Regions from separate parts of the Acidovorax temperans genome, predicted to be linked through region 3. Evidence: riboswitches for the same ligand, from Rfam matches in the RefSeq annotation. Region 3 holds a riboswitch; each other region holds the start of a gene.
What was found. Region 3 has a riboswitch for glycine ahead of PQV96_RS20065 (D-amino acid dehydrogenase). Riboswitches for the same ligand answer to the same signal wherever they lie in the genome.

Region 1 (7,875 bases), 1.0 Mb from region 3:
CCCTTCGAGCGCGGCAGCGCCGGACGGCGTGCCAGCGAAGCGGGAACCGGCCTGGGCCTGACCATTACCAGTCTGCTCACCAGCCTCATGGGCGGTGAGCTCACACTGCGCAGCGCCGTGGGCCAGGGCAGCACCTTCAGCGTGCGCCTGTATTTGCGCGAGATCAAGGCTCCGGTCGCACGCACCCTGCGCCACCTGCGTCCCATCGTCGGCTACCTCGACCCTCGCCGCACCTTGCTCGTGGTGGACGACCAGCCCATCCAGCGGCAGCTGCTGGCCAGCCTGCTGCTGCCGCTGGGCTTCATCATGCGCGAGGCAGCCAGCGGCCGCGAATGCCTGGAGATCTTGCAGCAGCACCGGCTCGATGCGGTACTGCTCGACATCAACATGGACGACCTCAACGGCTGGCAGACCGCGCAACTCATCCGCAGCAATGTTGGGCCTGACTTGCCGATCATCTTCGTCTCGGCTGACCCGTTCGAGAACCGACCCGAGCTGCTGGAAGCCGTTGGCTGCCAGGGTTTCGTGAGCAAGCCAGTGATCGAGTCCGAGCTGCTGGACCTGCTGGCGCGGGTCCTGCAGCTGGAGTGGGTGCACGAGAGCAACCTGCCGCACACCCCTGAAGTCCCATCGGTGAAGCGGGAGTCGGCAGACAAGTTGCCGCTGCCAGATGAACTGCGCCACCGTCTGATCGGCCTGGCTCGCATGGGCAACGCCAGTGGCTTGCGTGGCCTGCTGCGCAGCAGTGCCGAGCAGGAGCCGGCGATTGCGGAAGTGCTGCAAAGCCTGACGGTGCACGTGGACCGTTTTGATTTCTCTGCCCTGATCGAACGCCTGAAAGAAACCGAAGATGAAAGCTGAACCCGTCATGCCGCCTGCAGTCTCCAGCGTCGTGCTGGTGGTGGACGACGCGCCCGACACCCTGCGCATGCTTTGCGATGCGCTGGCAATCGAAGGCTACACCGTGCTGGTGGCGCGCGACGCCATCGAGGCGCTGGAACGTTTCGAGATGGCCGTGCCCGACGCAGTGCTGCTTGACGCCATCATGCCGGGCGAGAACGGTTTTGCTCTGTGCCGCCGCCTCAAGTCCGAACCCTCCTGGGCCCACGTACCGGTGATCTTCATGACTGGCTTGGCCGAGACTGAACAAATCGTTGAAGGGTTTGCCAGTGGCGGAGTGGACTATGTGGTCAAGCCGCTGAAGATTCCCGAGGTGCTCGCACGCTTGGCCACGCATCTGCGCAATGCGCATGTCAGCCGACTGGCTCGCGAGGCGGTGGATGTGGCCGGACTCGGTGTAGTGTTGCTCGACAGCCAGGGGCGCATCGCCTGGCGTTCGCCGCAGGCCATGCACTGGCTGGAAGAAGCGCTGGGCCCGCAGGACGACGCGACGCCGCTAAAGGGCTGGCTGCAGGCTGCCATCACGCAGGGCGAGACGCTAACCCCGCTGCCCAACGGCAGCCAGTTGCAGGCCCAATACCTAGGGCAGACCGGCCCGGGCGAGACCATGATCCTGTTGCGCCAGGGCGGTCCCGCAGTGAATGCAGCACACAAACGCCTGAGTGATGCAGTCCTCACACCGCGTGAGACTGAGGTGCTCTCCTGGCTCGCCAAGGGCAAGACCAATCGCGACATCGCCGACATCCTCGGCATGAGCCCGCGCACGGTGAACAAACACCTGGAGCACATCTTCGAGAAGCTCGGGGTGGAAACGCGAACGGCGGCAGCAGCGATCGCGAGCAGCCTGCTGCAGGACGCCTGAGCCGGGGAGTCCAGAGCTCCATCGGTCGCATCGTGCCGCTACAAGCTCAGGTTGCCCAGACCCTAGGTGCCACAGCGTCCATCTGCCATAGTGCCTGGCGCCACGCTGCACGGGCCGGGCGCAACAGTTCCAGTACCGGTTCAACCAGCGGTGCCAGTACCCGCAGCACCAGCACCTGTGGATGCGGGCTGGTAGCGCCGGCGCTGAGCCGCAAGGGATGCGCGTCGATCACCCGGCGCACAGCGTCGAGCGCGACGTCGCGGCGCTGGCGCTCGATGGGCGTACCTGCTATGAAGAAAAGCGTGGCCAGGCAGCGCTGGCCGGCCAGGCCCAGCGGGCTATTGAGCAGCCGAAGGTCGTCGGCCGCGATGCGGCCCTGCTCCAGCCAGACGCCCGGCACCTCCAGATGCTGCGTGAAGCAGCCCTCCGCAAAAGGCTGGTCTGCCGCGGGCAGGCCTAGCGCGGTGATATCCCAGCCCAGCAGTTCGGCACCTGGGGCAAGATCAAACACCGCACAGTTCTCAGCTTGGCATTGGTTATAGGCCAGGGCCTCCAGCGGCAGCCACTCCAGCCGTGCGCCAGCCTCCAGCCGGGCGTGCACGCGCTGACGGGCCGGCTCGCCCAACGAGCGGTAGAAACGGGTGGCGCCGGGTGTGGTGACGAGACCGTGCGCGCCGGGCGCCACCGAAACCTGGGTCTCCACCGTGTCGCCCCCCACCAGACCGCCCGGCGGATGGACCAGTACGTTGTGGCAAACGGTGTCGCCCTCGGGGTAGAGGCTCCGCAGCACGCGCAGCGGCCCGTCATGGCGATAGCGGGCAACGGTGCGCGCCGATTCCAAGCTGTAGTGCAGCTCCAAGCAGGCGCGCCAGCTCATGGGTATCGGGACGCCACGTTGGACGGGTACCGGATAAGTCTTAGGTGGGCGTGATAGGTCGGCATTTGGAAGACCATGCAAGTTTTGCGCCTAACTTGAGATGTGGCCGTTGTGCGCCCGGCTGGCACCGCGAGTGGCTCACTTGGGTGACAGCAGGATCTCTGTAAAAAGGAGCCAGCTCCTAGTACCCGCGTCATCATCCCTGCTTCAACATCGATGAGACATCGCTGGCGCAATGCGCAGCATTGATGGAGCTGCACTCTGTTCGAAGTCTCGAGCTTGCGTCATTGAAGCAGTCGCCCAAAGTTAATGTTCAGCCTTTGGGATAACAGAAGCGTTTCCATCCCAGTCTGCCAGCCCAAGTATCAACGGCGGGCGGAGCCCTTCATAATTACGAGTTGCCTTCGCTTGTTTGAGATGCCTATCTTTCATCATGGATAAATTCTTGCTGCGGCAGCAAGTGCTGGAGCGACTAGCCGAGGACCTGCTGGAGGTTGAAGAGGCAGTGCGAGTGGCCCATGAGGCGGCGACCCACGAAGAAAACATCGCCGAGAACAAATACGACACGTTGGGGCTCGAAGCCGCTTACCTTGCGACCGAGCCAAGCTCGACGCGCAGAAGCCATCCGCCATGCGATGGCCCATTGGCGCCAGTTCCATCCGCGCCCCTATGACGCCAATCAAGGCATACAAATCGGTGCGCTGGTTTGCTTGGTCGATGCAAACGATAAGCAGCAGCTGCAGCTTTTTCTCGGTCCGGAAGGCGGCAGTATGAAGTTGGTGAGCGGGGCTCACCTCGTTCAGGTCATTAGTAGCGAAGCACCTTTGGGCAAGGCCATGCTGGGTAAATGCGAAGGTGATGAGGTCTCGATACAGGTCTCTCCCCACCAACAGCAGTTTGAGGTGCTACGGGTTCACTGAGCCGAAAGGCTGTTTCGCACTGTAGGAGTCTTGACGGTTCAGGCAGACCGTGCAGTCCGCAAGCGGAACTTGCTGTTGGAAGCATTCCGCTAACGAACGCTATTTGCTGCGCTGTCGCTATTAGGCAGCAACAAGGTGTCGCTGGTGAGTTCACGAATCTAGCGTGTCCGCGCTCTGGCAGAGCAGGACGCAGGGGCGCATGGATGCGAGCTCGCTGTTGATGAGGTTATTTGGTGCGAACCATTGGAGTTTCTCAGAATGATTGATTGGGTTCCGGTAGCTTTCCTGACGTTCAAGGTTCTTATCTTTGGCGCCTGCATGTTTTTTGCCATCAAGTGGCATTACGACCAGGGCAAGAAGGTGATGGATAGGCGCGCCCTGATACGCAGGGGTAGCAAGTTTTTCGCCATCTTCATACTGGCGCTTGTGTGTGTTGGCCTTAACGTTCGGCCTTTCCTGGAAGCTTGGTATGGATTTGCGGCTCCCCTGACGGAAAAATATGGTCGGTTGGTATCCAGTCCTGAGACGGGCCCTCAATCAGGCAGATGCGGATCGGCGATGCCAGGTCGTTTTGAGGCCCCAACGCTGGAGCATGAAAAAATGGATCGACGCGCATGGCTGATCGGGTCGGGTTTGTGTGTTCTGGGGCGTACCGCCTTTGGAGCGCCATCGGCGCCGTCTCTTGCCATGATGGCGCGTGAGGGCGGTGTACTGCTGATTCGCCACACCAGTACCGAGCCGGGGGTGGGCGATCCGCCAGGCTTTACCTTGGGTCAATGCAGTTCACAGCGCAATTTGTCCGAAGCCGGCCGGGCTGAGGCTGTGGACATCGGTGCCTGGTTTAGGCAGCATGGGTTGGAGCCCCGGGCGGTGTTGAGCAGCCAGTGGTGCCGTTGCCAAGACACAGCCCGGCTGGCCTTTGGCCGTCATGAAGACTGGCTCGCACTGAACTCCACTTTTGCTATACAAGACCAGCAAGCGCCGCAGCTCCAGATGCTGCGCAGGCGTCTACGGCAGTTCCCCTCGGGCTCGCTGGAGGTGTGGGTCACGCACCAAGTGACCATGATCGGTCTGACGGGGGCCTACCCTGCCATGGGAGAGGGCTTCCTCGTGGACGCGGGGGGTACGCTGCAGGCTCGCGGGCTGATGCGGTCTGGCAGCTGAAGATGTTGAAGGCCTGCTTCTGAATGGCTTCGATTTTTTGTAATGCCCGTTGCGCAGCCAGTACTCCTGGCCGTCAAATGCTTTGGTCGGGCGTCTATGCATGGGGCTCTAGGGTTGTCCCCCTTTTGCTGACTGCACAGCTCTGCTAGTCTGTACACCTCGCACGAACCGGGAGAGACCGCGCATGTCGCGGCGCCGAAGGAGCAACCGCCCCGGAAACTCTCAGGCAAAAGGACCGGTTCGCTGCAACAACTCTGAAGAGTGTTTTGGCCTCGTCCGCCGAAACCGCCGCAGGAGCAAGCCCACTACGCACGCGTTGCTGGGTGAATCTCTCAGGCTCCAAACAGAGGGGGCGCCTGCCGTGCATGGTGTGCTGCAGGCCTCGTCTTCCCTCGACGTTTGGAGTATTTCCATGAAGAGTCTTGCCGTTATCGGCGGTGGTATCACTGGCGTTACCACTGCCTACGCCCTTGCCCGCCGCGGCTTCACCGTCACCTTGCTGGAGCGGCACCGCTATGCCGCGATGGAAACATCGTTTGCCAATGGTGGCCAGCTTTCTGCCTCCAATGCCGAAACCTGGACGCATCCCTCAACCCTGGTCAAAGGCTTGAAGTGGATGCTGCGCAGTGATGCGCCGTTGCTGGTCAACCCACGGCCCAGCTGGCACAAGATCTCTTGGTTCGCCGAGTTCATCGCCAGCATTCCGCGCTACGAAGCCAACACCGTCGAGACAGCCCGACTGGCCATCGCCGCGCGCGAGCACTTGTTCGTCTGGGCTGAGGCCGAGGGTATTGCGTTTGACCACCGGCGCGAAGGCATCTTGCACATCTACCGCGACCGCAAGGGCTTTGAGCACGCTGGACGCGTCTCGAAACTGCTGGCCGCCGGAGGTCTGGAGCGCCGGGCCGTGACGCCGCAGGAGATGTCGGCCATCGAGCCCACGCTGGCGGGTAGCTACTACGGCGGCTACTACACCGAGAGTGATTCCACCGGTGACATTCATCGGTTCACACAGGGCTTGGCGCAGGCTTGTGAGCGCCTGGGCGTGAACTGCCTGTACGGCCAGGACGTGCTGTCGGTGCGCAGCAACGGCAGCGAAGCCCGTATCGAACTGAAAGGGCCCGAGGGCGTCACAGAGCAGAGCTATGACGGCGTCGTGGTTTGTGCCGGTGTTGGCAGCCGTGCTTTGGCCAGCCAACTGGGCGACCGGGTGAATGTGTACCCCGTCAAGGGCTATTCCATCACCGTGAATTTGCTGGATGAGGCCAGCCGCCGAGCTGCACCCACGGTCAGCCTGCTGGACGACGAGACCAAGCTGGTGACCAGCCGTTTGGGTGAAGACCGCTTCAGGGTGGCAGGCACCGCCGAGTTCAATGGCGTCAACCGCGACATCCGCGCTGATCGCATCCGGCCGTTGGTGGACTGGGTGCAGCAGTGCTTCCCTGGAGTGTCTACCCGGCAGGTCGTGCCTTGGGCTGGTTTGCGTCCGATGATGCCTGACATGCATGCCGAAGGTAGGCCGTGGCCGCCAGGCCAACGTTTTCTACAACACCGGCCATGGACACTTGGGATGGACCCTCAGCGCTGCGACTGCAGACCTGCTGGGGGAACTGGTTGCAGGCGCTGCCGCGCCGTCCAGTGTGCGCTTGCCGGTGACCGCTGCGGCGGCCTGAGGCGGCCCCTTCTTCGGAGGTTGGAGGCCCGATGGGCTATTGGCTAGCTGGCAGAGTTGTCCCAGGATTCGCCAGCTCGCTTTGCCGAGCTTGACTTTCTTCAGGGCGGGGATGACCTTGCCCCTGTTTCGTGTATTTCTTAACCCACGATTCACGCGGCCTTTTTACGCTGTGCCTCGTACCAGCGTTGTTCGTACTGCATCGGGCTGAGGTAGCCCAGCGAGGAATGCAACCTGCGGTGATTGTAGAAGGCCATCCAGTCCATCACGCCCTGCCTGGCTTGCTCACGGGTAGCGAATTTGCACCCATGTACGCTGGCTGTTTTCAGCCGCCCCCAGAAGCTTTCCGTCGGTGCGTTGTCCCAGCAGTTGCCCTTCCTGCTCATCGATGAACGCATGCCCCAGTCCTTCAGTGCGCCCTGGACCTCGTGGCTGCAATACTGGCTGCCCCGGCCGCTATGGAATATCAGACCGGGTTGTGGCCGGCGACGCCACCACGCCATGGTCAGCGCGTCCTTGACCAGGCTGGCCTGCATGTGCGACTGCAGGCTCCAGCCCACCACCTGGCGGCTAAACAGGTCGATGACGGCGGCCAGATACAGCCAGCCTTCGTCGGTTTGGATGTAGGTGATGTCGCCACTCCAGAGCTGGTTGGGAGCTTCAGGGTTGAAGCGCCGCTGCAGCAGGTCAGGTGCCACCGGCAGGCTGTGGCGGCTGTCGGTGGTGACCACGAACTTGCGCTTCGTTTTGGCCTTGATGCCATGCTGCTGCATGAGCTTGCGAACCCGGTCTTTGCCCACCCGGATGCCTCGGGCCACAAGCTCCTTGTGCATGCGTGGCCAGCCGTATTTGCCCTTGACCTCGGCGTGGATGGCACGGATGTGCGCCAGCAGGGCTTCATCGCTGTGGAGTCGGCCATGACCATCCTCTCGCCGGCGCAGTCCGTTGAAGTACCCGCTGGCGCTGACCTCCAGCACCCCGCAGGACACGCTCACCGGGTAACGGTACTTCATTTGGTCAATCCAGGCGTACCTCGCAGCGTGTCCTGCGCGAAGTACGCCGCGGCTTTTTTTGCGATGTCGCGCTCCATGCGAAGGCGAGCATTCTCGGCGCGCAGCCGGGCAATCTCCATCTGCTCGGGCGAGACTTTGGTCGCCTTGTCGGCGCTGCCAACGTCGTCCAGCTCTCCCTTGGATGACAGTCGCACCCAGTTGCCCAGACTGGCCTTGGGAATGCCCAGCACCTTGGCCACCACCGCAATCGCCTGGCCAGCTCGCACCTGCCGAACAGCCTCCAGTTTGAACTCCCGCGTGTACTGCGCACGCACTTGCTTGTCACTCGTTGCTCAACTCCTTGTCGGTATTTTCAACAAGGGTCAAGAACTCCACTTTTCAGGGGCAACCTCACATGAGACTTGCCTAGGCTGCCGGGCAATAAAAAACCGCCAATGTGGCTAGGCATTGGCGGTTGCATATCGCTA
Region 2 (7,875 bases), 1.9 Mb from region 3:
CGCCAATCACAGACAGCATGTGGGCTTCGTCCGCTGCGTCGATGCCGATGTGGCGGGGCAGGAATTCGGCGGCGTTCTCAAGCGCAGACAGGGGCAGGGCAGGCGCGTTCATGGTGCGGGCAAGGGTGGGCAGGTGAAAGAAAAGCTGCCGCGCTGTGTGGTTCCTGTTTCAGAGGTTTTTGGCTCTGAAGGCTTCAGGAATAAGCGCTGGCAGCTATGATTTTTATAGTGAAAGAATCAGGCGCTGGCAGCGAATGCGCTGTAGGCGGTTTCGTCCATCAGGTCGTTGAGCTGTGCAGCGTCTGCCAGCTTGACCTTGAAGAACCAGCCAGCGTTGAGCGGGTCGCTGTTGGCAAGGGATGGGTCTGCGCGCAGGGCTTCGTTCACTTCCACGATTTCGCCGGTGACGGGCATGTACACGTCTGCAGCGGCTTTCACCGACTCGACCACGCCAGCCACTTCGCCTTGCGCGAAGGTCTTGCCCACTTCGGGCAGGTCCACAAACACCACGTCGCCCAGCGCGTCTTGCGCATGCACGGTGATGCCCACCACAGCGGCGTTGGCATCAGCAGCGTTGATCCACTCGTGGTCTTTGGAGAATTTGACGGTCATGGGGAGCTCCTCAAGCAATTGAAAAAGTTTAGGAATCTGCAATGTAAGCGGCTTGGCCCGTTTTGTGGCGGGCCGTTCTGCGCCCGGTGGGGGCGCGCTGGGCTGCTTATCCGCGGAAGTAGTTGGCGGGCACGAAAGGCATGGCGCGCACTTCCATGGGCACGGCCTTGCCGCGCACCATGGCGTTGACGCGTGTGCCCACCGCTGCGAAGGCGGGTGTGACATAGCCGATGGCGATGGGTTCGTTCACGGTGGGGCCCAGCAGGCCGCTGGTCACTTCGCCAATCTTCTGGCCGCCTTCGCTTTGCAGTTCGGTGTGTTCGCGCACGGGCACGCGCTCCAGCGCCACCAGGCCCACGCGCTTGCGTGGCAGCGTGGCGGGGTTGTCGATCTGGGCCAGCACCTTGTCGGCGCCGGGGAAGCCGCCTGCACGGGCACCACCGGTGCGGCGCACCTTCTGAATGGCCCAGTTCAGCGCAGCTTCAGGGGGCGTGGTGGTGGTGTCGATGTCGTTGCCATACAGGCACAAGCCGGCTTCCAGGCGCAGCGAGTTGCGAGCGCCCAGGCCAATGGGCTTGACTTCGGGCTGGGCCAGCAGGGCGCGGGCCAGGGTGTCGGCCTGTGCGGCGGGCACCGAGATTTCAAAACCGTCTTCACCGGTGTAGCCGCTGCGGGTTACAAAGCAGTCGCAGCCTGCGATGCTGAATGCGCCACCGGTCATGAACACCAGCTTTTCCACACCGGGTGCCAGGCGGGCGAGGGCCGTGGCTGCCTGCGGGCCTTGCAGCGCCAGCAGCGCGTGGTCGGGCATGGGCACCACTTTGCAGCGCTGGCCGATGCGCGCCTGGATGTGGGCAATGTCACCCACCTTGCACGCGCCATTCACGATGACGAACAGCGTAGGCTCGCCATCCACCACGCCCTGGTTGAAAAACATCAGGTCGTCGATGATGGTGCCTTCGTCGGTCAGCAGCAGGCCGTAACGCTGCTTGCCCACGGGCAGGTCGATCACGTCCACGGGCATCAGGGTTTCAAACGCGGCAGCAGCATCCGCTCCGATGAGCTTGAGCTGGCCCATGTGCGACACGTCGAACAGGCCTGCAGCGGTGCGGGTGTGTACGTGCTCGGCCATCAGGCCAGCGGGGTACTGCACGGGCATGGAGTAACCGGCAAACGGCACCATGCGGGCACCCAGTTTGATGTGCAGGGCGTTCAGCGGTGTGGTGAGCAGGGGAGCGGCTGGCGTGGCAGGTGCGGAAGAGGCTGCGGACATGGGATGACTCCAGGGCAAATGGGGGCCGCAACCCGGTGGGTTACGGAATTTGCCCTGCTGTCCGCTTTACCTGAGAGATTCACCGCAGCGCCTTGGCTGGCCGTGCGGTTTGCTCCTTCGGTGGATGGCTTCATCACGCACTGTGCGAGCCATCTCTCTCCAGCAAGGGAACGCCCGCATCACTGCGGGCGGTTGTCAGTCCTTTTGCCTGAGCGTTCGGCTGCTGCCTGCGCCTTCGGCGGTGCCGCGCTGCCTTCATCGAAGGTGGGGCACTCTCTCCTGACGGCCGCGATTGTAAGCCTACTTTGCGTAGACCAGGTCGCGCAGCCCTAACGAGATCGATGGCACATAGGTGATGACCAGCAGGCACACCAGGATCACGCCCACGAACGGCAGCAGGTGGCCGACGATGCGATCGAGCGAAATCCTGGCCACCGTGCAGGCCGCAAACAAGTTCACGCCGAAGGGCGGCGTGATCATGCCCAGCGCCAGATTCACCACCATGATGAGCCCGAAGTGCACCGGGTCCACACCAAAGTGCATCGCCACCGGCGCAAGGATGGGCGCCAGCACGATGATGGCGGCGCTGGTCTCGATGAACATGCCGATGATGAACAGCGCAGCATTCACCCCCAGCAGGAACATGGTGGGCGACTGCAGCACGGCTTCAAGCCAGCGGCCAATCGCATCGGGCACACCTGCGCGCGTGATGAGGAAGGCGAACAGCCCGGCGTTGGCAATGATGAACATGATCACGGCCGACGAGAGAGCCGACTTGCGCAGGATGGCGTACAGGTCTTTGACCTTGATCTCGCGGTAGATCACCACGCCCACGAGGAGTGCATAGAACACCGCCACGGCCGAGGCTTCGGTGGGGGTGAACACGCCGCCATAGATGCCGCCCAGGATGATGACGGGCATCAGCAGCGCCCAGCCCGCCTGCAAGGTGGCCTTGCCAAAGGACAGGCGCCCATCTCCATCGTTCTTGCCCCAGCCTTTGATCTTGCAGTACACCCACACAAACGCCATCAGCGCCAGGCTGATGAGGATGCCGGGGCCAAAGCCCGCGATGAACAGCTCGCCAATCGACACTTCGGCGCTCACGCCGTAAAGAATCATGGGGATGGAGGGTGGAATGATCACGCCCAGCTCGGCACTGGTGGCCTGCAGGGCTGCTGCGTAGCTGGTGGGGTAGCCGTGCTTGATGAGCGCAGGAATCAAAATGGCGCCAATCGCAAACGTGGTGGCCACCGACGAGCCCGACACCGCCGCAAAGATCATGCAGGTGAGCACGCAGGTCATGGGCAGGCCGCCTTGCACGCCGCCCACAATGCTCTTGGCAAATTCCACCAGGCGGCGTGAGATACCGCCGGTTTCCATCAGGTTGCCTGCGAGGATGAAGAATGGAATGGCCGCCAGCGGAAACTTGTTGATCGAGGCGAACATTTCCTTCACCGAGATCAGCATGTTGGCGTTGGATACCTGAATGCCCAGAATGGACGCAAGCCCGATGGACACGGCCACCGAGACGGTGAGTGCAAAGCACAACACCATGGTGAAAAGCATGGTGGTGGTCATTGCGCTGTCTCCAGTTCCTGGCGTTGGGGGTCAACCCAGTTGCCGATGATTCCTACGGCGCTGAACAGCCCACCCACGGGCAGCGCCAAATAGGCCCAGAACATGGACACCGATTCCAGCCCCGCCATGGTCTGCACACCGCCGCGCTTGGCGTAGTCCCAGCCAAACCAGACGATCACCGCAATCAGTGCCAGTGCGGCCAGGCTCACCACCGCATCCAGCACGCGGCGCAGGGCTGGCGGGCTCCAGCGGTAGAGGACGTCCACGCTCACCATCGCCCCCTGGCGAAAGGCTGCGGGAATGGCCAGAAACACCATCCAGATCAGGCTGAAGCGGATGAGCACCTCGGTCCACTCGGCAGGCTGCTCCAACACAAAGCGCATCAGGATCTGGAACATGCCCAGCGACGAGGCGATGGCCAGCATCAGGCAGGCCGCTGCCATGGCTGCGCCGGTGGTCCACCGCTCTAATTGAAGAAAAGTTTTTTTCATGAACGAAAAAGCCCGTTGGCGCAATGCCAACGGGCGGTACTAGCTATGATTTGTGTAGCGAACGCGAAGATTCCATGCGATTACTTCACGGCACGGATCTTGTCGAGTGTGGCCTTGCCGAATTGCTTTTCAAACTCGGCATTCACTGGGGCCAGGGCTGCCACAAACTTGGACTTGTCGGGGTTGTCCACCACGGTCATGCCCTTGGCGCGCAGGTCGGCCACGCCCTTGGCGTCGTCTTCGTCCACACGGGCGCGGTTGGCCTTGGTGCCTTCCTTGGCGGCGTCGATGAAGGCCTGCTTGTCTGCAGCGCTGAGCTTGTCAAACGCGGCCTTGTTCATCACGAAGATGCAGGGCGAGTAGACGTGGCCCGTCAGCGTCAAGTGCTTTTGCACCTGGTCGAACTTGGCCGAGATGATCACGGGCAGGGGGTTCTCCTGGCCGTCCACGGTGCCTTGTTGCAGAGCAGTGAACACTTCAGGGAAGGCCATGGGCGTGGTGATGATGCCAAAACCCTTGTAGGCGGCGATGTGCACGGGGTTCTCCATGGTGCGCATCTTCAGGCCCTTGAGGTCTTCAGGGCCGTTTACCGAACGCTTGCTGTTCGTCATGTGACGGAAGCCGTTTTCTGCCCAGGCCAGGGCCTTGAAGCCCTTGGCGTCGAACTTGGCCAGCAGCTCTTGGCCGATGGGGCCATCGAGCACCGCGCGGGCATGGGCCTTGTCGCGGAAGAGGAAGGGTACGTCGAGGATTTTGGTCTCGGGCACAAAGTTGGGGATGGGGCCACTGGAGCTGAAGGCCAGCTCTTGCGTGCCCAACTGCACGGCTTCGATGGATTCGCGCTCACCGCCCAGTGCGCCGTTGTAGAAGGTCTGAACCTTGTAGCGGCCGCCCGTGCGCTTTTCCACTTCCTTGGCAAACGTGTCGATGGCCACGCCCTGGTGCGAGTTCTGGGCGACAGAGATGCTGATGCGCATGGTGGTCTGCGCGGCCGCTGTGGCAACAAAGCCCAAAGCAAGGCTCAGGCCGACGACGAGTTTGGTCAATTGCATGGTGTCTCCTGTGGTGGGGCGCAGCCACGGTGGCGCGCCGGTTCAATTCCATTATGTTGGCCTCCGTCGCGCCAGAGCATCGGGGTTTGTGCTGGTAAGTGTGCTTATCAGTCGCCTGGGCAACTGCGCAGTCTGCCCATAGCTGTTGTGGGGCCCTGAATGGCAAGCGCCCCGTGCTGGCGGTAACCAGCCGGGGCCTTGGCAGTTGGGGCGGCTCCGGTAAGAGCGCCTTGATGCAGTGAGTATGCAGACCGCGCCCCGGTTTTGTTTTCTGTTTTGTCTTCAAATTTTGAATAAAACAGAAATATCTTCTGATTTGGTGTCCGTGGCGGAATAATGGCTGCCATGGACAAGATTGACCGAAAAATTCTCGCTGTATTGCAGGCCGATGCCCGAGCCAGCCTGCAAGAGATTGGGCAGGCCGTGGGGCTGAGCCCTTCGCCTTGCTGGGGGCGCATCAAGAAGATGGAGGAAGCCGGGGTGATCCAGGGCTACACGGTGCGTATCAACCCGCAGGCGCTCGATTTGGCCGATACGGTGCTGGTACAGGTCACGCTCGACAGCCATTCAGACAACACGCTGGAGAAGTTTGGTGAGACGCTGGCCAGCATCCCGGAGGTGATCGAGGCGCACCTGGTATCGGGCGACTACGACTACCTGCTGCGCATCGTGGTGAAAGACACGCGCGACTACGAGCGCCTGCTGCGTGAGAAGCTCTACAAGATCAAAGGCATTCGCCACAGCCGTTCCAGCTTTGTGCTGCGCACGCTGAAAAAGGCGGATCTACCGTTGGGCGTGTAATGGGGGCGTTATGAACAAAAATAGCTGCTGGCGCTTATGTAGTAAGCGCCAGCAGCTATTAATTCAGTAGCGTCTTGGTGGAGCGGCTGGCTGCTGTCAGCCCAGCAGCAGTGCGTCGTCGGCCAGCTTTTCGCCGCGCACCTTCTCGAACATCTGCAGCAGGTCGGGCACATCCAGGCGCTTGCGCTCTTCGCCCGACACATCCAGCACCACCTGGCCCTGGTGCAGCATCACCGTGCGGTCGCCCACATCCAGCGCCTGGCGCATGCTGTGCGTGACCATCATGGTGGTCAGCTGGCTTTCGGCCACGATGCGTTCGGTCAGCCGCAGCACGAAGTCAGCGGTGCGCGGGTCGAGTGCGGCGGTGTGCTCGTCAAGCAGCAGGATGCGCGAGGGCTGCAGCGCTGCCATCAGCAGGCTCACGGCCTGGCGCTGGCCGCCCGAGAGCAGGCCAATCCGGTCAGTCAGGCGGTTTTCCAGCCCCAGGCCCAGTGTGGCCAGGCGCTCGCGAAAGCCCTCGCGCATCGATGCCTTGACGGCGCGGCCCAGGTTGCGGAACGTGCCGCGGCGCTGGGCCAGTGCCATGTTTTCTTCGATGGTGAGGTCTTCGCAGGTGCCCGCCATCGGGTCCTGGAACACGCGGGCCACGCGCTCGGCACGGGCCCACACGGGCATACGGGTGACGTCCACGCCATCGATGGCGATGCGGCCGCTGTCCACTGTCTGATCGCCCGAAATGGCGTTCAAAAAGGTGGACTTGCCGGCGCCATTGGAGCCAATGACGGTGACGAACTGCCCGGCCGGGATGTCCAGCGACATGCCGCGCAGTGCGCGCGTTTCGATCGGCGTGCCGGGGTTGAAGGTGATTTCGAGGTGTTGGGCGCTCAGCATGGGGCTCTTTCGGTGCGCGGGTTCAGGACGGCTTGCGCTTGGCGAACTTGCGCTTGAGCTGCGGAATCACCAGCGCCACGGCCACCAGCACGGCGGTGACCAGGTTCAGGTCTTGTGCCTTGAGGCCGATGAAGTCGCTGTTGAGCGCCAGAGCAATGAAGAAGCGGTAGGCGATGGCGCCGATGATGACCGCCAGCGTGGCATAGATCAGGCGGCGCGAGGGCAGGATGCTCTCGCCCACGATCACGGCAGCCAGGCCGATGACGATGGTGCCGATGCCCATGGAAATGTCCGAGCCGCCCTGCGTTTGCGCAAACAGCGCACCGGCCAGGCCCACCAGCCCGTTGGAGATGGCCATGCCCAGCAGCAGCATGGCGCCGGTGTTCACGCCCTGCGCGCGGGCCATGCGGGCATTCGACCCGGTGGCGCGAATGGCCAGGCCGCGTTCGGTAGCAAAGAACCAGTCCAGCAGCAGCTTGGCGGCCACCACGATGACGGCGAGGATCAGCGGGCGCGCAATGTAGTCCTGCATGCCTTCGGGCTGCAGCAGCACGAACAGGGTGGGGTCGTTGATGAGAGGCACGTTGGGCCCGCCCATGATGCGCAGGTTGATGGAGTACAGCGCAATCATCATCAGGATGCTGGCCAGCAGGTCCATGATCTTGAGCTTGACGTTGAGCCAGCCGGTGATCAGCCCGGCCACGGCACCTGCCGCCGTGGCAGCCAGCGTGGCCACCCAGGCGTTGGTGCCGGTGGAAATCAGAATGGCGCAGACGGCGCCGCCCAGCGGAAAGCTGCCATCCACCGTGAGGTCAGGAAAGCGCAGCAGCCGGAACGAAATGAAAACGCCCAGGGCCACCAGGCTGAAGATCAGGCCGATTTCAACGGCGCCGAGCAGGGAAAAGAAGGACATGGGCAGCGGGGCCAGCAAGGGGAAAAACAAAGCAGGAGCCACGCGGGGCATGGCTCCTGCCGGAGGGGCCGGGCATACGCCCAGCCCTGCAGCACGGCGGTGCTTACTGCACCACTTGCGCGGCCGACTTGACCAGCGCGTCGGACAGCTTCACGCCCTGCTTTTCGGCAGCGCCGGGGTTCACGAACAGTTCCATCTTGGTGCTGATCTCGGGCTTGATGTCGCCAGGCTTTTCACCCTTGAGGATGCGCGCCACCATGCGGC
Region 3 (7,875 bases):
ATTGGAACCTCATCAACGACCACTTGGCACATCAGCCGTACATGATGGGCAATGATTACTCAATAGTGGACATGTCGGTATGGGGCTGGGCTCGCGTCGTCCCCTTTGTATTGGGTGCTGATGCTTGGGAAAAACTGCCGCACGTTAAACGCTTGCTTGATGAAATCAACGCACGTCCTGCGGCGCAACGAGCAGAAGCCTTGAAGACCAAGTTTGCTTTCAAAACCGAAATGGATGAAGACGCACGCAAAAAGCTGTTCCCATCTAACGAGCGCCTGAAAGCCTCTGGAGTGTGAGGCATGGTTGATTTTTATTACTGGACCACACCTAACGGCCACAAGGTCACGATGTTCTTGGAAGAGTCAGGTCTTGACTACAACATCAAACCAATCAATATCAGCAAAGGCGAACAATTCGTTCCTGATTTTTTGAAAATTGCGCCCAACAATCGCATACCGGCCATCGTAGATCACACACCTGTTGGTGGAAGCGAACCCATTGCCATTTTTGAATCGGGTGCCATTCTTTTGTACTTGGCAGACAAGACGAAACAATTTATCCCTCAGGACTTACGTGGAAGAAATGAATGCCTGCAATGGCTTTTCTGGCAAATGGGTGGTCTAGGCCCAATGGCTGGTCAGAACCATCACTTTGTCCAGTACGCACCAGAGCAACTGCCGTATGCCATTGATCGTTATGTCAAAGAAACATCACGCTTGTATGGCGTGCTGAATAAGCATCTATCAGATGGTCGCGAATACATTTGCGGTGAGTACTCTATTGCCGACATGGCCTCCTATCCATGGGTTGTCCCACACGAACGCCAACGACAAGACATGAGCCAGTTCCCCTACCTATCTTCATGGTTTGAACGGATTGGAAGTCGTCCGGCAACACAAAAGGCCTATGACATCGCAAAGTCGATCAATACCGCGCCTACTGTGGACCAGAACGCCAAATCCATTTTGTTTGGTCAAGATGCAAAGACAGTAGTTTGATTCCCAACTAGGAAATTTTCATGACTATAAAAGCAGTTGTTTTTGATGCTTACGGCACATTGTTTGATGTTTACTCCATCCAAGTATTAGCTGAAGAGCTCTACCCAAGCCATGGGGCTGACATTGCGGTGAAGTGGCGCGACAAGCAAATTGAGTACACAAGGTTGATTACGCAGTCTGATCCGCACAACGCATCTGGCAGTCAATACTTCCGTCCATTTTGGGAGCTGACACGCCTGTCATTGGAGTACACCCTAGACAGACTGAAACTAAATCGTGAATCGGATCAGGTAGAAAAACTGATGCAGCAATACGCTCACCTGACCCCGTTTACTGAAAATTTGGCAGTCCTTCAGAAAATCAAAGCTAGTGGTGTTACGACTGCCATCCTCTCTAATGGCAGCGTGGACATGCTGGCATCAGCTGTCAAGAGCGCGGGCATGGAAGATGTCTTAGATCAAGTCATATCAGTAGATTCAATACGCCTTTTCAAGACATCGCCCGAAAGCTATGGACTTGTGCAACAGACGATTCCCGTAAACAAAGATGAAATTCTGTTCGTATCAAGCAATGCATGGGATGCACTAGGTGCTACTTGGTTTGGCTTTACAACGCACTGGGTCAATCGACAAGGTTTGCCGTTTGAGGCTTTGACACCTCGCCCGCATTATTCCGGGCCAGATCTCAAGTCAGTCCTTCACTCGTTGGAGCTAGCGGAGTAATCATTGCTATGAAATTTCATCTACTTTTAAGTTTCATACTTCTTTGCACAGTGCCAAATGCAAATGCACAGCTGCTAGATGCAATTCGTGGTCATGCTCAAGACCTAAGAGTGCGATTTGACGATCACCAAAAAATCGAAGGCGAACTCATCAAACGAGGACAGATTGACAAAACAGCAAAGGGGCAGGATTTAATCCACAACTCCTCTGGCGAGTGGTCTGTCATAAAGGTAGGAAATCAATTATTTTTGCAATCAAGCGAGAACTTTAGATCCAGCCCAGGCCCTGACTACCATGTCTACATCAGTAGCAAATCTGCCATCAAGGACAACGATGAATTTAGCGTTCAACAAATTGAAGTTAGCCGGCTTAAAAAGCCTAATGGTGCCGCTTTCTATCTCCTGCCAACGCAAAACCCAGAAGACGTAACGAGTGTGCTAATTTGGTGCAAGCAGTTCAAAGAATACATCGGTTCGGCAGATTTACGGCAAGCAAAGTAAGTTGATCAGACAAGAAATTAATGAGCAGCATATGAAGTGCGAGCAATCGCACAGTCAATTCCACGGTTTTCACTTCGTATGCTTCTCATTTCGTTGAGTTCGACTCCCGAAATTGAACTCGATCAATGCACCCTACTTTCGTCTCACTACTGCACCAAACCTTGATTTCCCTTGGCTCCTAGTTTGATTGCCTTTTGATTGGCTCATCATTTGCCGAGTAAAATGCTATAGGACACATCAAAAGTGCTTTAAACCTCAGAAAAGTTACATTATGTAACTTTTGGCTTATTACACGGTTTATTACACGTTTATCGTTTTTGCCTATAAATTATTGATTTATATGGATTTTTGACGAGCCTGGCTTTCTGTTAATCAGAGGTTCTCTGGTTAAAACTTAGCTCATTATTTAGACCAATTTTTCTCAGTCATTGCACGTTTTATTACACGGTCGATGACCAAAAGCAAGCTGCATAAATCGATCTGTACAAAGTGCTACTCACTCCAACTCATACTATAGAAATTGTCTACCGTTATGGGGTAACGCCACTGATGTGGGTGAACACCAGATCGCTCCAGCCATACAGCGCCACCAGCCGGTAACACGCGGCCAAGCCCAGCCGCAGCTGCCATTCATCGGGGTGAACGCTATCTTTTAAGGAAGGAATCTCAAACGCCATGGCTGTGCTCCGCAGGTCAGCAAAAGGGATTCAGCTTAGCGGCAAGCGGGGCGGGGGGATGACTTGTTGGTGACTGGGCGTAAAGGGCTGCCAACGATGAGGCCGCACTCACCCCGGCCGCGTCAATTCCTCCAGCCGCATCAGCCAAGCCCGGGCGTGCACCCCGCCATCGGCCACATCCCCACACATCTCCACCGACGCTTGCAGTTGCCCACACATCGCGGGCCGTTCGGGTTGCCCAAAAACTTTGCAGCGCATTTGTTCGTCAAGTTGCACGCAGGGCACGCCCGCTGGTTTGCCTTGGGGCATGGTGGGGATGAGCGAGGAGATGGATGACTCGCGCAGCTGGAATAAGGCGCGCACAACTTGATGCCCAGGGCCTTGCAGCCAGGGCTGGAAGACGCGTTCGCAGGAGACGTAGAAGTTGTTGCCGTCAATGAGGGCGAGCTTGGCCGCAGGAGTGAAGGCCATCTGTGTGCCAACAGGAGCAACACGGCCACCTGCGCCAACGACCACCAGGAGGTGGCCGTTGGCGTTCCCCGCTTGTCAGCGAGGCTGGGCTTTACAGGGCGACTGGCACGGCTGGGAAGTCGACGTCGGTGTCGGCAATGTGGTTGGTGTAGTTGGTCAACACGTTGAGGGCCACGTTGGCGGTGACTTCGATGACCAGGCCATGGTCCACACCCGCTGCTGCGGCATCGGCCAGATCGCTGTCGGCCAACACGCCACGCTGACGGACGATTTTGATGGCCAGCTCAACCAAGGCCTTGTCTTGTTCGCCTTCGGCGGTGCCGCTTCGGGCTGCGCGGATGGCTGCTTCCGACAAACCAGCACCTTTACCGATCAGGGTGTGTGCAGACAAGCAGTACTGGCAAGCGTTGGTTTGGCCCACGGCCAATGCGATCAACTCGCGCTGGGCGGCGCTCAAGCGGCCTTTGCTCAGTGCGTCGGAGAAAGCCAGGTAGCCGTTCAGGGCGGCTGGAGCCTGGGCGAAGGTGGCAAACAGGTTGGGTACCATGCCGAGCTTGGCCTTGACGCCGTTGAGGGTGGCTTGGGTGGTGGCGTCGGCTTGGGCAAGTGATACAGGTGCGATACGTGTCATGGTGAAACTCTCGTTTTGAATGGCTGTGCGACATGCACCAGTGAATTGTGCGATACGTATAATCACTGAAAGTACAAGAAAGCATACCCAAAGTATCAAGCGCCGCCATGGACCGACTTTCACCTTTGTTTGCCCGCTCGGTGCCCAGCGCACGCGTGTTCTATTCGGGCAACCTGTGCCAGATCTCCGCCTTTGAGGCCGAAGCTCATGTGGGCCATGTGCATTTGATGCGCAGGGGCACCATGAGCGTGATCGACCGGCATGGGCGCGCCAGCAGGGTTGAAGAGCCCAGTTTGTTGTTTTTCCCGCAGAGTTCTGCCCACCGGCTGGTGCCCGATAGCGCCGACGGTGTTGACCTGGTGTGTGCGTCTGTCGATCTGGGCGACGAGGCCCGAGGCGCGCTGATCTCTGCCATGCCCGAGGTGCTGGTGATTCCGCTGAACCAGTCGTCCAGTCTTTCACCCGCGTTGGACCTGTTGTTCCAGGAAGCCTTTGACGAAAAGTGTGGTCGGCAAGCTGCGCTGGACCTGTTGATGGAATACCTGCTCATCTTGTTGCTGCGCCACCTGCTTGACATTTCATCGGTCACCACCGGCATCCTGGCGGCGCTGGGCGACCCACGTTTGTCCAAAGCGGTCACGTCCATGCACGACCGGCCCGGCCATGCATGGACGCTGGAATCGTTGGCCGAAACCGCAGGCATGTCGCGCGCACGCTTTGCCAATCACTTTCGAGAGGTGTCGGGCCTGACCGCGCTCGACTACCTCACGGCCTGGCGCATCACAGTAGTCAAGGGTTTGCTCAAACGAGGCAAGCCGCTCAAGTCCATTGCGCCCATGGTGGGTTACGCCAGCGCTGTAGCGCTTACCCGCGCTTTCACCCACCGCGTCGGCATGCCGCCACTTGCCTGGCTGCAAACGCACACCGATCAGGACTGAGGCTGCCCCATGCCAGTTGCCATGCGGGTTTGATGCATGCCTGCGGCCACGACGGACACACCGCAATGCTGCTGGCTGCGGCCGAACATATTGCAAAGTCCACCACGTTTGATGGCACGCTGAATTTGATCTTTCAGCCCGCTGAAGAAAGCTTGGGGGGGCGCGCAAGATGATTGAAGACGGCCTGTTTGACCGCTTCCCCTGCGACGCAATCTTTGCCATGCACAACCTGCCGGGCTTTCGGCCAGGTCAGTTGTTATTGCGCGAAGGCGCAACCATGGCGTCCAGCGAAAACATTCTGGTGCACATTGAAGGTAAAGGCGGCCATGGTGCCATGCCGCACCAGAGTGCTGACCCGGTCGTTGCGGGTTCGGCAATTGTCATGGCGCTACAAACCATCGTTTCACGCAACGTACCCCCACTGCACATGGCCGTGATCACGGTCGGCTCTTTTCAGTCGGGTGTGGTCAACAACGTCATCCCCCAAAACGCCACGTTAAAGCTTAGCGTACGGGCGCTGGATCGGGATGTGCGAGAGTTGTTGCGCAATCGCATTGTGGAGCTCGTTGAGTTACAGGCGAAAAGTTTTGGCGTGACCGCAAAAGTCGAGTTTTTGCCCGGTTACCCGGTGCTGGTCAATACCCCTATTGAGACGGGAATAGCCCGCGAAGTGGCGGTGGCGTTGGTAGGCGCAGATAACGTGGTGCTCCAAACTGAACCGCTCACCGCCAGTGAAGACTTCGCCTACATGCTCGACAAAGTGCCAGGCAGCTATCTATTCATCGGGAATGGCGATGCAACTAACGGAGGTCACGGGGCCTGCATGGTGCACAACCCCAATTACGATTTTGAAGACCGCAACATACCTGTGGGTGCTGCGTTCTGGGTCGCGTTGACTGAGCGCTTTCTGGCGTAGTTTTTTTATGAAATTCAGATCGGGAGAGATCGCGTTAAATCGCGACGCCGAAGGAGCAACCACCCCGGAAACTCTCAGGCAAAAGGACCGGTTTGAATCGTTGATATCTCTGAAGAGTTGCTGGTCTTAGTCACCCGGCACACCGCAGGAGCAAGTGGTTGCATTGAACACGATGGACCACGAATCTCTCAGGTTCTAAACAGAGGGGGTGCACCAGCCATGCACAGGGCTTGTTGGTGCTCAACACTTTGACGTTTTTGAAAGCTCATTCACTATGAAAACAATCGCAGTTATTGGCGGCGGCATCACGGGCGTCACAACAGCTTATGCCTTGGCAAAACGCGGCTTTTCCGTTACCTTGTTTGAACGCCATCGCTATGCTGCGATGGAAACATCATTCGCAAACGGAGGGCAACTCTCTGCATCTAATGCAGAAGTTTGGACGCATTGGTCCACCATCCTCAAAGGGCTAAAGTGGATGCTCAAAAGTGATGCGCCGCTGCTGGTCAACCCAGCACCTACGTGGCACAAACTCTCCTGGTTTGCAGAGTTCATTGCTGCGATGCCCCATTACGAGCGCAACACGGTTGAGACAGCTCGCTTAGCAGTCGCAGCCCGCAAACACTTGTTTACTTGGGCGCAGGAAGAAGGCATTGATTTCGACCTGAAGAAGGAAGGCATCCTGCACATTTACCGTGACAAAAAAGGGTTCGACCATGCAGGCAAAGTGTCAGTCATGCTGGCCAAGGGGGGCCTACCTCGCTATGCCGTGACCCCAGCTGAAATGAAAGCCATCGAGCCGACATTGGCAGGCACCTACTACGGTGGCTACTTCACTGAGAGCGATTCCACGGGAGACATTCACAAATTCACCAATGGACTAGCAAATGCGGCATCACGACTCGGCGTGCACACGCTGTATGGTCAAGATGTGACGTCGATTCAAAGCGATGGCCAACAAGCTGTCATCACCGTGACACAACAAGACGCCACCCCAAGCCTGCATACCTTTGATAGCGTGGTGGTGTGTGCAGGAGTGGGCAGCCGTGACTTTGCAGCTCAGCTAGGCGATCGCGTGAACATCTACCCCGTCAAAGGCTACTCCATCACCGTCAACTTGAACGATGAAGAAAGTCAATTGGGTGCCCCCACCGTGAGCTTACTGGATGACGAAACCAAGTTGGTCACCAGCCGCTTAGGCCTCAACCGTTTCCGCGTTGCAGGCACTGCCGAATTCAATGGCGTGAACCGTGACATTCGCGCAGACCGCATCCGCCCATTGATTGAATGGGTGGAACAATGTTTTCCCCGCGTTAACACACGCTCTGTAGTGCCTTGGGCAGGCTTGCGCCCTATGATGCCCAACATGATGCCTCGGGTGGGTCAAGGTAGAACTCCCAATGTTTTTTACAACACCGGGCATGGGCACTTGGGTTGGACGTTATCAGCCGTGACAGCTGAGCTGGTGTCAGACACCATCGTCAAAGCTGCAGCAAAGAAATCAGGATATTCAATGAACTTGCATGCAGTTGCTGCTGGCAACATTTAGAGTTCAAAATAATAAGCAGTAGGGGTCTTGCGGCTCTCTACTGCTTTTTTTCTTAACTTAGTTGGTGATTTTCTAAAAAATTAAACAACCTCATCATTGGTTATAGTTTTTTAACATTCAAGCCCGCCAAGCCGGCAGTTGCCAGTTGCGCCACAGTGCCAGTGCGCGAAGGCACACAGTAACAAATAAGCACCCCAGTAAGGCCATCCAGTCTGGAGCATCTAATGTCCAAAGGACCACGTAAGTCCAGCCACCAGCAAAAGAACACACCGCGTAGGGGCGGTGGTCTTTGAAAGCCGTGGGAATTTCATTGCAAACCATGTCACGCAGCACACCACCAAAAACACCCGTGATCAGGCCCATTAAGACGGCGACTACTGGCGGCATGAGTGACTGCAAGGCGAGGTGAACTCCCGTCGCAGTAAATAGTCCCAAGCCCAGCGCGTCGGGCCAGAGTATTGTTCTTTCAGTTA

Region 1: linked by a shared signal. The riboswitch ahead of PQV96_RS03765 (D-amino acid dehydrogenase) and the one ahead of PQV96_RS20065 (D-amino acid dehydrogenase) in region 3 are both predicted to bind glycine.
Region 2: linked by a shared signal. The riboswitch ahead of gcvT (glycine cleavage system aminomethyltransferase GcvT) and the one ahead of PQV96_RS20065 (D-amino acid dehydrogenase) in region 3 are both predicted to bind glycine.

Annotation. Positions count from the first base shown of each region.
Region 1 covers NZ_CP117193.1:796,294-804,168, forward strand. Annotated here, with positions in the region: gene PQV96_RS03735 (hybrid sensor histidine kinase/response regulator) at 1-861, shown strand, start outside; gene PQV96_RS03740 (response regulator transcription factor) at 851-1,762, shown strand; gene PQV96_RS03745 (urease accessory protein UreD) at 1,809-2,639, opposite strand; partial or broken gene PQV96_RS03750 (GreA/GreB family elongation factor) at 3,073-3,559, shown strand; partial or broken gene PQV96_RS03755 (hypothetical protein) at 3,818-4,049, shown strand; gene PQV96_RS03760 (histidine phosphatase family protein) at 4,160-4,723, shown strand; glycine riboswitch at 4,883-4,971, shown strand; gene PQV96_RS03765 (D-amino acid dehydrogenase) at 5,136-6,443, shown strand; one part of gene PQV96_RS03770 (IS3 family transposase) at 6,548-7,470, opposite strand; one part of gene PQV96_RS03770 (IS3 family transposase) at 7,470-7,722, opposite strand.
Region 2 covers NZ_CP117193.1:2,381,799-2,389,673, reverse strand. Annotated here, with positions in the region: gene gcvP (aminomethyl-transferring glycine dehydrogenase) at 1-112, opposite strand, end outside; gene gcvH (glycine cleavage system protein GcvH) at 238-612, opposite strand; gene gcvT (glycine cleavage system aminomethyltransferase GcvT) at 719-1,885, opposite strand; glycine riboswitch at 1,933-2,058, opposite strand; glycine riboswitch at 2,072-2,177, opposite strand; gene PQV96_RS11250 (TRAP transporter large permease) at 2,186-3,463, opposite strand; gene PQV96_RS11245 (TRAP transporter small permease) at 3,460-3,954, opposite strand; gene PQV96_RS11240 (TRAP transporter substrate-binding protein) at 4,035-5,006, opposite strand; gene PQV96_RS11235 (Lrp/AsnC family transcriptional regulator) at 5,352-5,807, shown strand; gene PQV96_RS11230 (ABC transporter ATP-binding protein) at 5,904-6,698, opposite strand; gene PQV96_RS11225 (ABC transporter permease) at 6,721-7,611, opposite strand; gene PQV96_RS11220 (ABC transporter substrate-binding protein) at 7,715-7,875, opposite strand, start outside.
Region 3 covers NZ_CP117193.1:4,262,762-4,270,636, forward strand. Annotated here, with positions in the region: gene PQV96_RS20020 (glutathione S-transferase family protein) at 1-296, shown strand, start outside; gene PQV96_RS20025 (glutathione S-transferase N-terminal domain-containing protein) at 300-998, shown strand; gene PQV96_RS20030 (haloacid dehalogenase type II) at 1,019-1,720, shown strand; gene PQV96_RS20035 (DM13 domain-containing protein) at 1,729-2,220, shown strand; partial or broken gene PQV96_RS20040 (class II aldolase/adducin family protein) at 2,754-2,897, opposite strand; gene PQV96_RS20045 (hypothetical protein) at 3,006-3,260, opposite strand; gene PQV96_RS20050 (carboxymuconolactone decarboxylase family protein) at 3,460-3,999, opposite strand; gene PQV96_RS20055 (AraC family transcriptional regulator) at 4,107-4,937, shown strand; partial or broken gene PQV96_RS20060 (amidohydrolase) at 4,940-5,853, shown strand; glycine riboswitch at 5,864-5,953, shown strand; glycine riboswitch at 5,954-6,066, shown strand; gene PQV96_RS20065 (D-amino acid dehydrogenase) at 6,128-7,402, shown strand; gene PQV96_RS20070 (trimeric intracellular cation channel family protein) at 7,520-7,875, opposite strand, start outside.